2 regions of the Clostridium sp. LIBA-8553 genome follow, and region 1 is predicted to be linked to the other one. Evidence: a T-box and tRNA genes for the amino acid it is inferred to sense, from the RefSeq annotation. Region 1 holds a T-box; the other holds one or more tRNA genes.

Region 1 (9,356 bases):
CCGGCTATTGTTCCTGATACATGAGTTCCATGAGCTGTATAATAAGCATTTCCTCTTGAATCAAATTCTGGTTCTCCACTCTCTTGCCAATCCTCATAAGTTGTTTCCATTGGATCTGCATCTCCACTTATGAAATCCCATCCCATAACATCATCTATATTTTGTGAATTTGAATTTCCTTGTTCTGCTCTAAATCCTTTATAAGCATTAGTTAAATCTGGGTGATTATAATCTATTCCTGTATCTAAAACACCAACTTTAACTCCTTTTCCAGTTACATTCTCTTTGTGTAAATCATCCACTCCAATATGGGGAACACTATCTGCCATTTTTCCTTCTGGCCTATTTGTTATTCCTTCACTATTTTTTTCCACTTCCTCAGGTAAATCTACTTGAACCTCAACATCTGGATGTATTCTTTTAACAACTGAACAGTTAAGTAAGTTTTTAACTTCTGATCCTGGTATTCTTAAGCTTACTCCATTAAATACCTCTTTATAAGAATATTCTATAGATGTATTTCCTGTTGATTTATACTTAGCAGGCATAGAATCTAAAAATTCTTTGAATGATTGATGATCTCTCTCAATTTTACTTTGAGTTAATGCGCTAGCTTGTCTCTCTTTGTTAACACCCTCCGCTATTGATGGACTTACAAATTCAACTATTACAGAAATCTCCTCATCAGTTTTTGTATCAACTCCATCAATAATTTTTTTCTCAGCAACCTCAGCATCATCCTTCTTTAGATATGAGGAATCTAATTTATATTCTCTAGTAAGTTTAGAGCCATTACCTGATTCCTCTTTAACTGTTGCATAAGAAACTACCGGACTAACATTAGCAGCTAAAACTAATGCTAAAGCAAATCCACACATGGACTTTACTTTTCTTCTAATCATAAAATTTCCCCCTTTTCATTGTAAACACAAATCATTGATAACAATTACATAACATTTTTCCGTTTTATTTAATAAACCCCAAATATAAAACGAATATTTTTATCATTTTATCAATGTAAATTCGATTATAATGTAACTCTATTTATTTGTAAATATATTACATTTATTTTCTTAATAATATAAATTTATTATTTTTTAACTTAACTAAGTTAATTTTTTATTTATCTTTAGTAATATTTTTTCATATAGAAAATAATATTCTTTAAAATTTATATAAAAATAAGGCTCTGTTTTAAACTAATATTGATTTTTAGCCAAATCTAAAAAGCTAGCTAAAAGTCAATATTCACCTAAAACAAAGCCCAAAATAAAAAGGCCAGTAAACTTAAAAGTTACTAACCTTTTTTTAAATTATTCAAATTCTATTGTTGAAATTCTTCTTAATGCTTCTAAAACATCACTATTAATGTTTATTGATGCTTCTCCTAATACTGCATAAACATTTCTTGCTTTTTCTAAAATATGTTTTATATCTTCATTTTCTTCATATCTCTTATAAACTGCTACAAAATCAAAAATTATTGCAGAGGCTCTTTGTATATTATCTCTTAAATTATCTTTAAATCCTGGTGTACCTAAAACATATTCATGTGAAAAAACTTTTGGCTCATCTAAATATATTTCTAACTTTTCTTTTACTAAAGCCATAGTATTTGAATATTCCTCTTTACAAGTTGAAATTATACCCTTATTGATTTCTATGTTTTTTTCCATTAAAATCATCTCCTTACTTATTTCCTTTATACTATTTACCTATAATAATTAGTATTTCTATCTTTTTTATTTATATAAAAAGATAATATAATTTTTAATCCTAACGGGTAATAAAACACTAAAAGTTATTTAAATTAACTTTAATTCCCATTAGTAATATGATTATATCTTACAAAAGAAAAAAAGGAAATATTTATTTAAAATTTAATTAATTTTTTGTTAATATGCACAAAAAAAACATATATTATCCTAATAATATATGTTTTTCCAAAAGTTAATTATTATATAATAAAAACAACAAATTACTAGGTGGTGTTTAAGATGAACTATATTGAAGATATAAAAAATTATATTCCATTTAATGAACAGGAAGAGAAAGATAAAGAACTATTCTTAAGATGCTTAAATGATTTTGATGATATTTTAACAAGAAATAATACAATTGCTCATTTAACTAGTTCTGCCTTTGCAGTAAATAAAGATAGAAACAAATTTTTAATGATTCATCATAATATATATAACTCATGGGCATGGACTGGCGGCCACTCAGATGGGGAAGAAGATCAACTTCAAGTTGCTTTAAAAGAATTAAAAGAAGAAACAGGTGTTAAGGATGCTACACCACTTTTAAATGAAGCTTTTGCACTAGATGTTTTAACTGTAAATGGTCATATAAAAAGAGGTAAATATGTATCATCTCATCTACATCTAAACCTTACTTATTTAATTGAATGCTCTGAAGATGAATCACTTACTCTTAAGGAAGATGAAAATAGTGGTGTTATGTGGATTCCTTTTGATAAAATAAAAGAATATTGTAGTGAAGCTCATATGATTCCAATATATGAAAAGCTAATAAGCAAACTAGAAACTCAAACTAAATTTTAAGATAAAAAAATTAAAGCTATGTCTTAAATTCATGTGTATTTTTAGATAATATCTAAAAATCCTATTTATTTAAAACATAGCTTTTAAACCAATAAATTCATTTTTAAGTTTAATTATTTATTATAAAAATTATGCAACCTTTTTAATATCTTCTTTTTGATTTCCTCGTGAATCCCATTTCTTTAAGACATAAGCTGATAAAAATGCAGCTATTAACATAACCCATATTAATGAACTTGGGAAGAATAACACTAACAAAAGTAAAGTAACTACAGCATTTCTTAAAACCGCACTTGTAAATGCCGTTGTAACTATAGTAACTGTGACAACTGGGTCAATTGAGAATATGGTTGAAAGAGCATATCCCATTGAAACTCCTGAAAATATTACTGGGAATATGTGTCCACCTCTCCATCCAGTAGATAAACAAACCTCTGTTAGGAACAATTTCAATAAACTAATTAATATAAGAATCCATACTGATAAAGTACTCCATTCCTTAACCAATTCTTTTACTTCATGTTCTCCTGAAAATAGTGTATATGGTAGCAGTGTACCAACTATTCCCAAAATTATTCCCCCAATTAATGCTCTTATTATTTTATAGTTTTTTAAAGGTAAAAAAACTTTATGTAGAATTTTACCATATAATCCATATAATAATGCCATCAAAATTCCACAAACTATTAATGGTATTATTGATACTACTTCACCCACTCCAAGACTAAAATTTCCAAAGTGAACTATAAAAGATGGTCTATTATCAATTTGTGATAATAGGATTAAAACAGCAAATCCAGCAGCTGTTGTAATTGAATAAATTATTGTTTTAATATTCTTTCTTACTTTAGAATCATCACCTTCTATTAATGGAGTTAATCCTATTAATGGTGCATGAAATATAAGTCCTAGTGCAGCTTCCATACTAAACTCTGTTACTACACTATCGTATTTTTGTAACTCTTTGTCCTTAACAGTCCATTTTAAAATATCTCCAACTAAAGTGGAAAGTCCTCCTATAATATTAACAAGAGCAGCTTCTGGTCCTAAACTTGCTCCAAAAAATAAAGTAATTAAGGCTGATACACAAGCCTTTGGAACATTTTTATAATCTACTCTCTTAGTTTTTTTAAATTCTGCCATAACTTCTGGCATAAGTTTTGGATATTCCCCTAAATATTTTTGACATAGCCCTACTAAGATTCCACCAACACTACATACTAATAATGTCCAATATGGAAAATTAATTTTCCCAGGTAATTCGTTCCACATAAAATGTATTCCTAAACTAACAATAGATAAAAAAAGCCAACTGACAGCTCCTACTACTCCTCCTAGAAATATCCCATAAAGAATTAAAATTCCTAAACTAAAATATTTTTTCATTCCTGCAGTTTCTCCTTAACTAATCCTTTGTTTTCTAATATTTAGCTTTCTTTATTTATAATACCACATATTAATCCTAATAATGCAAGTACTACATAATATACATCCGTTGATATTCTTATCTTAAAAAGTTCATATATCGCATTTATAAACATATGATCAAAATTAAATATACTTAATATCCAAGCAATTAATAGCCCCCATAATAATCCACCTAACACTTAATCCCTCCCTATCTTTATTAATATAAAAACCTCAATATTTTAAAATATGACTTATTAATCCTATTAAAGCAAAAATAACATAATAAAGATCTTTTGATACTTCTATATCAAAGACTTCATGTATAGAATTTATAACCATATTATCAAAATCGAATAAACTTAAAATCCAGGCAACCAATAATCCTCCTAATAATCCACGTAACATAACCTCCCCCTTAAAATCTTAATTTATTTTATTCTTTTAAATTAATATATTTTTTAAACTTAAATTTAATTACTTATTAAAAGCCGATTTGTAACTTTAACTTTAATAAAATATGGACTTAACTTAGAAAGTTATTATTTCTAAATTAAGCCCATACTTTTACTATTTCATTGGGTTTTTAGAAGTTGATGTCCATTGATTATCTCCTGCAGTCTTTGGCTGTCTATCCTTTGCAGGAACCATGTTAGGATCAACAGTTGTTGATACCCATTGATTATTTGTTGCTGATTTTAATTTTTTTTCCATAGTTATATACCTCTTTCTATTTTTATTAAAGCTTAAATTTAAGTAAAGCTTATTCAAATTTATCTTTTGTAATTATATTTTTTTAATCCTAGGTATTTATTAGAAACTTTGATTGACTTATTTTAAACTTTTGATATATAATAGATAAAAACTGAATCATTAAAAGCTTTGATTAGGAGTAGTAATATTACTTCATAGCCTAAAGAGAGTTGTGGTTTGCTGTGACACAATGGTATGAAAATATGAACTTGCCTATGAGCATATGTGTGAAAATAAGCACATACGGGAAACACCCGTTATAAAATCGAGTGAGGAAAAGAAATTTTCCTAATAAGAGTGGTACCGCGAATATCCTTTCGTCTCTTAAATATTAAGAGATGGAAGGTTTTTTTATTTGTTTTTATTTGATTCTAGCAAATAATATTAATTATATAAACTTAGAGGAGGATTAGTTAATGGGTAACTACAGTACTGCCATAGATAAGAAATGGCAAGACAAATGGGCTGAATCAGGCCTTTATAAATTTGATCCAAATAAAGAAGGAGAGAAACTTTACGTTTTAGAAATGTTCTCATATCCTTCAGGTAGCCAATTACATGCAGGTCACTGGTTTAACTACGGACCAGTTGATTCATGGGCTAGATTTAAGAGAATGCAAGGATACAATGTATTCCAACCAATGGGATTTGATGCTTTCGGTTTACCAGCTGAAAACTTTGCTATAAAGACAGGAATACATCCTCAAGACTCTACAATAAAAAATATAGCTAAAATGGAAGAACAATTAAAAGCTATGGGAGCTATGTTTAACTGGGAAAATGAAGTTGTAACTTGTTCACCAGAATACTATAAATGGACTCAATGGCTATTCCTAAAATTATATGAAAAAGGATTAGCTTATAGAAAAAAAGCTCCTGTAAACTGGTGTCCATCATGTCAAACAGTTCTTGCTAACGAGCAAGTTGTTGATGGTGCATGTGAAAGATGTGGAACAGAGGTTACTAAGAAAGACCTTACTCAATGGTTCTTCAAAATAACTGATTATGCTGATGAATTATTAGATAAATTAGATGGTTTAGATTGGCCTGAAAAAACAGTTGCTATGCAAAAGCACTGGATTGGAAGATCTACAGGCTCTCAAGTTAACTTTAAAGTTAAAGATAGCGATTTAAACTTCGATGTATTCACAACAAGAGTTGATACTTTATGTGGAGTTAGCTATGTTGTTTTAGCTCCTGAAAACCCATTAGTAGACCAAATAGTTTCAGATGAACAAAGAGAAGCTGTTGAAAACTACAAAGAAGAAACTAAAAAACAATCTGATATAGAAAGACAATCTATTTCAAGAGAAAAAACTGGTGTATTCACTGGTGCATATGCTATTCACCCACTAACAGGTAAGGAAGTTCCTATATGGGTTGGAGATTACGTTTTAGCAACTTATGGAACTGGTGCTGTTATGGCTGTTCCTGCTCATGATGAAAGAGACTTTGCTTTCGCTGAGAAGTTCAATCTTCCAATAAACAGAGTTATAGAAGCTAAAGATGGTAGCGAAACTGAACTTCCATTCTGTGAACATGGTGTATTAGTTAATTCAGGAGAATTCGATGGATTAACTACAGCTGAGGCTAAAGAAAAAATAGTTGAAAAACTAGCTTCAATGGGTCTTGGAGAAAAGAAAGTTAACTTCAGATTAAGAGACTGGTTAGTTTCAAGACAAAGATACTGGGGAGCTCCAATTCCTGTAGTTTACTGTGAAGAGTGTGGCATAGTTCCTGTACCTGAAAGTCAATTACCAGTTGAATTACCATATGATGTTGAATTCGCTCCAGACGGAAAATCTCCACTAGCTAAGAGTGAGTCATTTGTTAACACAACTTGTCCTCACTGTGGAAAACCAGCTAAGAGAGAAACTGATACTTTAGATACTTTCGTATGTTCATCATGGTACTATTTAAGATACCCTGATAATAAAAATACAGAGGCTCCATTTAACCCTGAGCTAATCAACAAGATTCTACCTGTTGATAAATATGTTGGTGGACCTGAGCATGCTTGTATGCACCTTCTTTATGCAAGATTTATAACTAAAGCATTAAGAGATATGGGATACCTAAACTTTGATGAACCATTTATTTCATTAACTCACCAAGGATTAATCCTAGGACCAGATGGATTAAAAATGAGTAAATCAAAAGGAAACACAATCTCTCCTGATGATTATATCCAAGAATATGGTGCTGATGTATTTAGAATGTATCTAATGTTTGGCTTTGCTTATACTGAAGGTGGAGCTTGGAGTGATGACGGAATCAAGTCTGTAAACAGATTTGTTGAAAGAATTGAAAGAATAATAGATACTGCTAGAGAAGCTATAGCTAAAGGTGAAAATAATAAAACTACAATAGATAAAGCTGAAAAAGAGCTTAACTTCTGGAGACATAACACTATAAAATCTGTTACAGATGATACAGATAAACTTCAGTTTAACACTGCTATAGCTAGAATGATGGAATTCATAAATGCTTTATCTAAATACACTCAAGAAAAAGAAATGAATCTTGATTTCTTAAAAGAAGTTGTTTCTGATTATTTAAGATTATTAGCACCATTTGCACCTCATTTTAGTGAAGAACAATGGAGCTTACTTGGAAATTCATATTCAATCTTCAATGAAGCATGGCCAAAATTTGATCCTAAAGCTTTAGTTAAAGATGAGGTTGAAATAGCTATCCAAGTTAACGGAAAAATCAAAAACAAAATAATGGTTTCTTCTGATTTAGATGAAGAAGGAATTAAAGCTGCCGCTTTAGCTGATGAGAAAATCATAGCTGCAACTGAAGGAAAAACAGTTGTTAAAGTAATAGTTATAAAAGGTAGACTTGTAAATATAGTTGTTAAGTAATATAATATTAACGTTGCAAATTTTTTGATTGATTGAAAATTACTAGTTAATCTTAATAATTAACACTTTTTAACATCAAGTTATATATTATATTATAAAAAGGTATCTAAACGCTGAGATTTAACTCCGTTTAGATACCTTTATCTTTTACATTATTATGTGATAATTATTTTTATCAATTTTTAATTCTTTTTCAAAGACCTTATAATATTCTGATTCATGTCCTCTTAAATCAATATTATCTATTAATTTTATATTCTTAACTATATTATTATCTATTGCCTCTAAAAACTCTTCTTTATTTCTAACTAGTTCTGTTTCTCTTGCAACATCATAATAAGTATATCCAAATACTCTTTTTTCATGAACTAATTGATTATTATCGCAATTTATTTTTCCACCATCTCTAAATTGACCTCTTATTTCAATTGGAGAATCTATTTTAATATCTCCTATTAAATTTATATCTGCATCTTTTCCTAAAATATCGAGACCAATTCCACTTTTATTTTTCAAGTTAAAACTATTTAAATTTACTTGTCCATTTTCAACTTTTAATCCATTTCCATTCTCTTGATTATTTTCTATTCTACAATTATTTACATTAATATCTTTTCCATCTAAAATATTAACTGCTCTATTAAAGTTAGATTTTATCAAAACGTTTTCTAAAGTTATATTATCTCCTGAAATAGTAATAAGATTATTCTTACTAGTATCTCCTTCATTTTCATCCTTACATACTATATTTAGATTTTTTAATACTATTCTATCTCCCTGTAGTGTAAAAAAATCTCTATTAAGATTTTTAGCTGATTTAGGAACATAGAAACTGTGCCCTTGTCCATCTATTACAATATTTGAAGTCCTTATATCTATTCCACCTGAAGTCAAATTGCTTAGATCAATATCTTTTGACAGTTTTATTTCTTCTAAGTCCCCATCATTTATTATTTTTAAGAAGCTTTCTGTATCTCCAACGCTTTTTTCTATTCTAAAAATATCACTATATTTTTTATTATCATTTATACTTTGATTTATTACTGCATTATCTTTATTTTTTTCTGTTAAATTAACTTCTTTACCTAAAACTACGCTACTAGAGAGGTTATTTACTACTATAGCAGTTGCTATTATTTTTGCGACTTTTTTATGTGCCATATTAAACTCACCTCTTCTTAAATATTTTATATTTCTATTATGCACTAATTATATCATCTTTTGTATAGGTTTTCAAAAGATAAATTATAGATTTTTTTGACATATAATAGATTTTTTTTAACTCTACTAAAATCTTATGAATTATTTATGTATATTTACTATTTTCAAGAACCTATATCTTAAATAATTAAATTTATATTATTCAAAATTAAATATTTTTCTTTCTATTAATTCAATAAAAACAAAAACTTAATCTAAAATATATAAGTCATATTAAATTATATGTTCTATTTTAATTTATAAAGTTAAAATTTAAAGACAAAAAGGTTATAATATGTTTTTTAAAGTAAAGATCTATGAACACTTAACTTCTTAAATAACATCTAAGAACTTCTTTTAAGATTCTTAATAAAACATAATTATAACCTCACTAAATAAACTATTTAATTTTCTCACTATCTTTTACTAGTTTAATTAATTATAGATTTTAACTTAATCCATAATCTAAATAAATTAAACCTATAAAAATTTATATTAATTATGGCTCTTTTTTAGGTGAATGTTAATTTTAAGATAGTCCTTTAAAACTAGATTAAAACATAGC
Region 2 (9,356 bases), 1.1 Mb from region 1:
CTATACAAAGAAAGAAATATATATTATGATAATATAAGTTGATGCTAGTTAATTTTAATAACTGGTAAACAATTATTGCAGTAAATTAACTGGAATTTTAAGGAGGATGTAAAAGTGAATAAAGCAGAATTAATAACAAGCATGGCTGAAAAAAGCAACTTAACTAAAAAAGATGCTGAATTAGCTTTAAAAGCATTCATAGAAAGCGTTAGCGAGACTTTAGAAAACGGAGATAAAGTTCAATTAGTTGGATTCGGAACTTTCGAAACTAGAGTAAGAGCTGAAAGAGAAGGAAGAAACCCAAGAACTAAAGAAGTTATAAAAATACCTGCTTCAATAGCTCCAGTATTCAAGCCAGGTAAAGAATTAAAAGAAAGAGTTAACGCTTAATTTATAATAAATAAGTTGTGTTAATACTTTAAAAAAGCCCGAGTCTTACTCGGGCTTTTTTATCAATATTGAGTAATTTAAATTAAATATAGGATTTTTAATATGGAGGATAGGATATGAGATTAGACAAGTACTTAAAAGTTTCTAGAATAATTAAAAGAAGAACAGTTGCTAAAGAAGCTTGTGAGAGTGGTAGAGTAATAATAAATGGTAAAGTTGCTAAACCTTCAAATGACATAAAAGAAGGAGATATAATAGAGATATTATTTGGTAATAGAACTTTAAAGGCGAGAGTTATAAATATCGCTGAACATGTTAGAAAAGAAAATGCTAAAGAGATGTACGAGATCTTAGAAGGCGAAGAAGATAAAGAATAACATGTCTAAATCAAATATTTATTATAGAGGATGACTAATATGATTTGAAAAAATTATATTAGTCATTTTTTTGTATGCTACAGAATAGACATAAGATAGGAAAAATATTTTTTTACATAGGAGGCTTTCTTATGATTGATAAAAAGGATGAGAATAAAATTACGCAATGTACCAGTAACTTATTCTTAGAAAATAGAAAACTTTTATCACTTACAGGAGTAAATGAAGTTATAAACTTTGATGAAGAAAAGATTAGTTTAAAGACAAGTTTGGGACCATTATTGATTAAAGGATCTGGATTAAAGATGAATAAATTAGATGTGCAAAATGGGGAGGTTATAATAGGTGGATTTATTAGTAGTATTAATTATTTAAATAAAAAGAATAAGGTAAAAAAAAATAGAAATTTAATTTCTAAAATATTTAAATAGGTGGGAAATATGCTTTTAGATATAAATATTCAATTTAGAATTGTTATTTTTGCAATAATATCTGGAATAATAATCGGATTTTTATTTGATATTTATAGAGAGTTTAGAGGAGCTTGCAAAAATAAAATATTAATAACGATAGAAGACATCTTATTTTGGATATGGTGTAGCTTGGTTATATTCATATTTTTATTAAAATATAATTATGCATTTTTAAGTGTATATGTATATGTGTTTATGGGAATAACCTTATTAATTTATTTAAAATGTTTATCTAAATACTTTAGGAGAATACAACATAAAATTTTAGCTATACTATTAAAGAATATACGAATAATATTTAAAAATATAAGATATGTCTTAAAAAATACATTTACAAATTAAAAAGTTAATTTGTAAGGTAAAAATTGCTTGAATTAAGCTATAATAGTGTTTACAATAGACTTATATCATACCATTATAAGTATGGGGGTATAAGAGTGAAGAAAAGAATGAATTTAAAGAATGTGGTAATAATTATATTGGTTGCTATATTCTGTATATCATATGTCAGGCAAGAGCTTGCAATGAATAAAATACAAAAAGACATAGAAGCTAAGCAAACTCAGCTTAATGAGCTTCAAGATAAAAATAAAAAGTTACAAGATGAGGTAAACCAATCTTCAACAGACGAATACATAGAGAGAATGGCTAGAGAAAGATTAGGTATGATTAAAGAAGGCGAGAAAGTTATTACAAACTCAGATTCACCTCAAGATAATCAAAATAATGCTGAAGCAAAAAACAATTAGGATAAATAAGGTTATTATTAAAAATAACATATATTTTATTTATAAATTTAAGGAGGAATCTTTTAAACATGACCTTAATGGCAGGAAACATATTAGAGGGTAGAATAATTAACATCACAAACTTTGGTGCGTTTGTTGAAGTGGAAGGAAAAACAGGTTTAGTTCATATATCTGAAGTAGCAGATACTTATGTTAAAGATATAAGAGAGCATCTTAAAGAGGATGACAAAGTTAAAGTTAAAGTAATATCAGTTGATGATAAAGGTAAAATAAGCTTATCAATAAAGCAAGCTATGCCACCAAAAAAGAAATCTGTTAAACCTGCAGATTTTGAGTGGAAGCCTGAAAAGAAAGCTAAGCCAAAGCAAAACTTTGAAGATATAATGTCAAAATTCTTAAAAGATAGTGAAGAAAGACTTCAAGATGTAAAGAAACATCAAGACGTTAAACAAAGAAAAAGAAAATCAATTTAATAATATTCTTTAAAATTCCTTAGAATTTTTCTAAGGAATTTTAAATTTTATAAAAGGAAATTATATAAAAATGATGATTATTAAAGATGGCTTTTTAAAATATATTAAGGATTTTTAAATAATATTTAGAACCGATTTTTATTGTTTTTATTGTTAATTTTCAAAAAAAGAAAGGAACTTACAGGTGTTTTTTTGATATATTTTTTAGTTGAATGCTAGATTTCATGGGGTTTTGTTAATATTCATAATAATTTTTATAAAAAACTTTAAAAAATATGTTGACAGTATGCTCATGCTTATGTATAATAAATCTTGTCGTTGGGAAACACGATGACATGCCGAAGTGGCGGAACTGGCAGACGCACAGGACTTAAAATCCTGCGGTGCTAACACACCGTACCGGTTCGATTCCGGTCTTCGGCACCACAACATCGCGGGGTGGAGCAGCTGGTAGCTCGTCGGGCTCATAACCCGAAGGTCGTAGGTTCAAGTCCTGCCCCCGCAACCACATGGCGGGATAGCTCAGCTGGCTAGAGCATTCGGTTCATACCCGAAGGGTCGCAAGTTCGAATCTTGTTCCCGCTACCATTTAAACTTAATATATGCCGAAGTGGCGGAACTGGCAGACGCACAGGACTTAAAATCCTGCGATGCTAACACATCGTACCGGTTCGATTCCGGTCTTCGGCACCAATAATATCGCGGGGTGGAGCAGCTGGTAGCTCGTCGGGCTCATAACCCGAAGGTCGTAGGTTCAAGTCCTGCCCCCGCAACCACATGGCGGGATAGCTCAGCTGGCTAGAGCATTCGGTTCATACCCGAAGGGTCGCAAGTTCGAATCTTGTTCCCGCTACCATTTAAATTTAATACATGCCGAAGTGGCGGAACTGGCAGACGCACAGGACTTAAAATCCTGCGGTGCTAACACACCGTACCGGTTCGATTCCGGTCTTCGGCACCAAAACTCATCTTAATTAAGATGAGTTTTTTTATTTTTCATATCTTATTTTCTAAATTAATTATCTTTTTAAATAGATAAAAAGTTACTTTATTCAACAAAAAACATATTTATTAAATTCTAAAAAAAGATAATATATCCCTAAAAATTTTATAGCAATTTATTTATTTCCATAAAACTGGAAATTAAATTATAAATATAGTATGAAAAAAATAAATTCCCTAAAAATTTTTGTTTTATTATGTCTTAAAAAAATAAAAAACAGTGCTATTAATTTACAAATATTTCCTGTTGGCCTTGTTATAATGTTGATAAAGATAGAAGGTTAGGAGGATAAATATGCAATATGGAGTTAAAATTGATAATTACAAAAGAGTAAAGGATTCAGAAAATGTAAAAAATAATATAAAAATAGAAGCTTCTACTATTGGTCTTATTATGTCTATGGTTGCGGGGATATTAATAAGTAGAGTGTATTTAGATATGACATTTGGAGTAGTACAAGTATTAGCTCCATTTGGATTAGCATATTTAATCGCAATAACAAATTATGAAAAAAAATATATACTAGCTTCTAGCTTAGGAGTAGTAGTGGGGTACGCTACTTTGTTTAGTAAGGTTATAAGTTTTCCAGCTTACATAATAATAGCAGCTGCAATTACCATAATTTCTATGAGTAAAATAAATAAAAAGGCTAGGAATATATTAAGTTTTATTAGTATATTTTCTGTATTATTTGCTTATGGAGTTTTAGTAGGAGATTCTGATATTATTTTACATTTAATAAATGCAGCTTCGGTTACTGCTCTAACATTTCCTATATATTATGTTGTAAGTTATACATTAAAATGTATAGAAGAAATAAATACTCAACATTTTTTTTCTATAGATGAAATAGTAAGTATAGAATTATTTTTATGCTTATTAATTGTTGGTATTGGAACTATATCAGTATATGATGTAAGTTTTAGAAATATAGTAGCTATACTTTTTATTATAGCTTTGGCATTTATTTCAGATACAAACATGGGAGCTGGAGCTGGCATCACCATGGGGATAATATTGGGTTTCACTACAGGAAATCTTATGGAAAGTATAGCTATTTATGGAGCTTGTGGTTTAGTAGCTGGAATTTTTAGAGAATCAGGAAAACTTTTTACGGCTTTATCATTTAACATAATTTTTGTAATAGTAACTTTATATTCAGGAATTTTTAATAATATTTTATTTATAGAAGTATTAGTTGGTACAGGAATATTCCTTTTGATTCCTAAAAAATTATATAATAAGGTTTCTCTAGAAATAAATAAAGATAAAAAGGTTGATCACTTTAGTGAAGCGAGATTTAGTAAAATTAAGGATGAGTTGACTGAGAGACTTAGAGATTTTACTGATGTTTTATCTATAATGGGCAAATCCTTAAATAATTTAGTAGGTAATGATAAGTTAGCTATAAAAAATAAGGGAAATGCTTTAGTAGAAAATTTATCTGATAGAACTTGTAGTGAGTGTGATATGAGATATATGTGTTGGAAGAGAGAACTTCACCAAACATATAATGCTTTTTCAGAGCTTATAAGAAACTATGAGAACAATTTAGGAACCTTTCCTCATGAGCTTGAGAGAAAATGTGTCAAAAAATATGCTTTAATGAAAAACTTAGAAGATATAATGAATATTCATATGATTAATGAAACACTGAGAAATAGATTAGGAGAAGGAAGAAAAATATTATCAAATCATATAAATAATATGTCAGTAACAATCGGTGAAATAGTTGATGAGTTTGGGAATGAACTTCATTTATGTACAGATATAGAAAGAAATATAAAGAAATCTCTTTTAAAATATGGAATTAATTTTGGAAGTTTAATATGCTATAACGATAAAAATGGAAGAATTAAGATCAAAATGCAAATGGAAAATTGTATGGGAGCTCAAAACTGTATTAAAACTGTACTTCCTATAATAAGTGAAGTAATAGGAAAAAATATGAGTATTGGAAGTGAAGGATGCAACATAAATAGTAAGAATAACATGTGTGAAGTAGTTATTGAAGAAGCTCCTAAATATCATATTACTTCTCATGTTGCTGTAGCAACTAAGGAAGGGGAAAAGTTTACTGGAGATTCATATTCATATGGCAGAACTAAAGATGGAAATTATATTACTGTAATATCAGATGGTATGGGATCAGGACCTGAAGCAGGATTAGAAAGTAAAGTTTCTGTTGAAATAATAGAAAAATTTATGGAAGTTGGTTTCGATGAAAAGATAGCAATTGATGCAGTGAATGCAATAATGAGTATAAAATTTAGTGAAGATGAAAAGTTTTCTACATTAGACATGAATAAGATAGATTTATATACTGGGGATGCTAAATTTATGAAAGTTGGAGCTATAGAGAGTTTTATAAAGAGAGGCAATAAGATAGAGGTTATAAATTCTAATACACTTCCTTTTGGGGTATTGGAAGAACCAGATATAGATACTGTTGAAAAGCAAGTAGGAAATGGAGATGTTATAGTTAGTATAAGCGATGGAGTTTTAGATGTGAAAAATGATGGAAGTTTTGATACGACATGGTTAATCGAATTCTTAAAAAATACGAAATATAGACAACCTAAAGATTTATCAGTGGCTATTTTAGAAAAGGCAAAAGAATTAAGTGGTGGAAAAGCAAAGGATGATATGACGATTATTGTATCTAAGGTTTTTGGAATAAATTAATGAAGGGAGAGTGAGTAAGAACAGAATAGAATCTATATTTATGTTTTATTTATAGGTTTTATTTAAAAGTAAAAGTTCTTACGCACTTTCTTTTATTTTTAAGTAAAGTATTAAATTTGTTATTTTAAATGAATCATACGAACTTTTTTAAGAACATAATGGATTTTTTATGTGTTATAATATTAGAACAAAATATAATATTTGTGGAGTGAGTTACAATGAAAAAAAAAGTTATAGATTTTATAAAAGAAAACTCCATGATCAAAAGTGGAGATAAGGTTTTAGTGGCTTTATCAGGTGGACCAGATTCGGTATGTTTACTACATATTTTAAGTGAGCTTAGAGATTTATTACATATAGAAGTATATGCAGCACATGTTAACCACTGTTTAAGGGGAGAAAGTGCTTTAAAAGATGAAGCTTATGTTAAGGAGCTTTGTAAAAGATTAAATATAGAATGTTTTGTAAAAAGAGTTGATATAAATAAGATAAGTGAAGAAAGAAGTATTTCCACGGAAATGGCTGGAAGAGAAGAGAGATATAAGTTCTTTGAGGAATTAAAAAATAAATATTCATTAGATAAGATTGCCATAGCGCATAACGCTAATGATCAAGCTGAAACACTTATTATGAGAGCTTTAAGAGGAACTGGAATAGAAGGCTTAGTTGGAATTAGACCAGTTAGAGATGGGATTTTCATAAGACCTATATTAATCTTAAGAAGAAAAGAAATTGAAGAATACTGTGAAATAAACAATTTAAAACCTAGAATAGATGAAACTAATTTAGAAGAAATATATTCAAGAAATAAAATAAGGTTAAAGGCTATACCATTTATAGAAAAAAACTTTAATCCTGATATAGTAACTGCATTGAATAGATTAGCTTATAGCTGTAGCAAGGATGTAGAGTTCATACAGGAAGAAGTTGAAAAGAGATTTCCTAAATTATGTGTAAGAGAAAATAATAGCATAGTTATTAAAGAAGAAGCATTTAATGAAAAGGAAGCCATATTAACAAGAATAATAAAAAAAGCTTTGGTTGAAGTAAGTTCAAAGCATAATAATTTTGAATTAAAGCATATACATGACATAATTGCTTTAAAAGATAAAGGAACAGGCAAACAAATAAATATAACTAATGGCGTAGTTGCTTTAAATGAATATGGGCAAATAAGAATAAAGTTAGTTGATATTTTAAAGATTAAAGAGAATAAAGTTTTAAATTTAGAAAATATTAAAAATGAGTTAGATGAAAAGAAAAAAGTTATAATAGAAGATGATATTTTAGGAAAATATGAATTAATAGTGGAAGATTTTAAAAAAGGTGAAAAATTTTCAAAAGATAGATTTATAAAGTCCTTTGATTATGATAAAATTTCCAATATAGATATTAGATTTAGACAAAATGGTGATAAGATAATTCCTTTGGGAATGAAAAGTAGCAAAAAGCTAAAAGATATATTTATAAATAATAAAATACCTAAAGAAGAAAGAGATTTTATTCCATTAGTGTTATTTAATAATGAGATAGCATGGATTGTAGGATCTAATGTTAGTGAAACATTTAAAGTTACAAATAAAACTAAGAAGGTAATTAAGATTACGTTTAGAGGAAAGGAAATTTAATTATGAAAAAAGACATAAGAGATGATATTAAAGAAGTTTTATATTCAGAGGAACAATTAGCTAAGCGTGTAAAAGAAATGGCTGAGGAAATAAGTAAGGATTACTGTGGAAAAGATTTATTAGTAGTAGGTATATTAAAAGGTTCAGTGGTATTTACTTCAGATCTTATAAAAAATATAAGCATACCATGTGAAATAGATTTTATGGCTGTTTCAAGCTATGGTAACTCTACTCAAACTTCAGGTGTTGTTAGAATATTAAAAGATTTAGATAGTGATATAGAAAATAAACATGTTCTTATAGTTGAAGATATCGTTGATACAGGAACTACTTTAAGCTATCTTCTAGAATACTTAAAAGCTAGAAAGGCAGCAAGTATAGAAATAGTTGCCTTATTAGATAAGGAAGCTAGAAGAACTTCAAATATTTCAAGTAAATATAAAGGATTCGATGTTCCAGATGAATTTATAGTTGGATACGGAATAGATTATGCTGAAAAATATAGAAACTTACCATTCATTGGCGCTTTAAAAGAAGAAATTTACAAGAAGTAATTCAAAATATTGTAAAATAAAATTTCTTATGATAAAATTCTTAAAAATGATAGTCAGAGAGGGGGGCCATAGAGATGAAAAAAATACAAAGCACGATTACTTACATAGCTATCTTTGCTATAGTAATTATGTTCGCATTTGCTTTCTATAGAAGTGGATCTCAAGGAAAAGTAATGTCATATACTGAGTTTCAACAAGCATATGTAGGTAATCAAATCGAAACAATGACAATTAGGGAAGATAAGATGTCCGTTGAGGGAGTTTTTAAAGATGGAAAGAGATTTACAACATATGTTTCAGATGAAATGTTAGATCATCTTTTACAAAATACTCAAGGGATACAAACAACAATAAAATATAATCCACCTAATAATATGAATATTTGGATTAGTGTAATTCCAACACTACTTATAATAGGTGTATTATTCTTTGTCTTCTTTATGTTCACGCAACAAGCACAAGGTAGTGGTGGAAATAGAGGAGTAATGAATTTTGGAAAAAGCAAAGCAAAGATGGCAAATTTAGATGGAAAGAAAGTTACATTTAAAGATGTTGCAGGTGCTGATGAAGAAAAAGGTGAGTTAGAGGAAATTGTTGATTTCCTAAAACAACCTAAGAGATATATTGAAATGGGTGCAAGAATACCTAAGGGAGTTCTTTTAGTAGGACCTCCGGGAACAGGTAAAACACTTCTTGCTAAGGCAATAGCAGGTGAAGCTGGTGTTCCTTTCTTTAGTATATCAGGTTCAGATTTCGTTGAAATGTTTGTTGGGGTTGGAGCTTCAAGAGTAAGAGACTTATTTGAGCAAGCTAAGAAAAATGCTCCATGTATTATATTCATAGACGAAATCGATGCTGTTGGTAGACAAAGAGGTGCTGGACTTGGTGGTGGTCATGATGAAAGAGAACAAACATTAAACCAACTTTTAGTTGAAATGGATGGTTTCGGTGTTAATGAGGGAATAATCATGATAGCTGCTACAAATAGACCAGATATCTTAGATCCAGCATTATTAAGACCAGG

Evidence for each region. The T-box of region 1 lies ahead of leuS (leucine--tRNA ligase). A T-box ahead of a tRNA ligase gene usually reads a tRNA of that ligase, here a tRNA-Leu.
Region 2: it encodes a tRNA-Leu, which carries the amino acid that the T-box ahead of leuS (leucine--tRNA ligase) is inferred to sense. The anticodon was not compared.

Annotation. Positions count from the first base shown of each region.
Region 1 covers NZ_CM173489.1:758,632-767,987, reverse strand. Annotated here, with positions in the region: gene AC2JAQ_RS03230 (S8 family serine peptidase) at 1-902, opposite strand, end outside; gene AC2JAQ_RS03225 (hypothetical protein) at 1,314-1,676, opposite strand; gene AC2JAQ_RS03220 (NUDIX hydrolase) at 1,998-2,564, shown strand; gene AC2JAQ_RS03215 (chloride channel protein) at 2,694-3,950, opposite strand; gene AC2JAQ_RS03210 (hypothetical protein) at 3,992-4,171, opposite strand; gene AC2JAQ_RS03205 (hypothetical protein) at 4,206-4,379, opposite strand; gene AC2JAQ_RS03200 (hypothetical protein) at 4,542-4,685, opposite strand; T-box leader at 4,845-5,052, shown strand; gene leuS (leucine--tRNA ligase) at 5,141-7,591, shown strand; gene AC2JAQ_RS03190 (pectate lyase-like adhesive domain-containing protein) at 7,739-8,752, opposite strand.
Region 2 covers NZ_CM173489.1:3,274,830-3,284,185, reverse strand. Annotated here, with positions in the region: gene AC2JAQ_RS14980 (HU family DNA-binding protein) at 115-390, shown strand; gene AC2JAQ_RS14975 (RNA-binding S4 domain-containing protein) at 507-767, shown strand; gene yabP (sporulation protein YabP) at 899-1,198, shown strand; gene yabQ (spore cortex biosynthesis protein YabQ) at 1,208-1,582, shown strand; gene AC2JAQ_RS14960 (FtsB family cell division protein) at 1,678-1,989, shown strand; gene AC2JAQ_RS14955 (S1 domain-containing RNA-binding protein) at 2,058-2,462, shown strand; tRNA gene AC2JAQ_RS14950 (tRNA-Leu) at 2,800-2,888, shown strand; tRNA gene AC2JAQ_RS14945 (tRNA-Met) at 2,895-2,970, shown strand; tRNA gene AC2JAQ_RS14940 (tRNA-Met) at 2,974-3,050, shown strand; tRNA gene AC2JAQ_RS14935 (tRNA-Leu) at 3,067-3,155, shown strand; tRNA gene AC2JAQ_RS14930 (tRNA-Met) at 3,163-3,238, shown strand; tRNA gene AC2JAQ_RS14925 (tRNA-Met) at 3,242-3,318, shown strand; tRNA gene AC2JAQ_RS14920 (tRNA-Leu) at 3,335-3,423, shown strand; gene spoIIE (stage II sporulation protein E) at 3,760-6,150, shown strand; gene tilS (tRNA lysidine(34) synthetase TilS) at 6,369-7,778, shown strand; gene hpt (hypoxanthine phosphoribosyltransferase) at 7,781-8,332, shown strand; gene ftsH (ATP-dependent zinc metalloprotease FtsH) at 8,407-9,356, shown strand, end outside.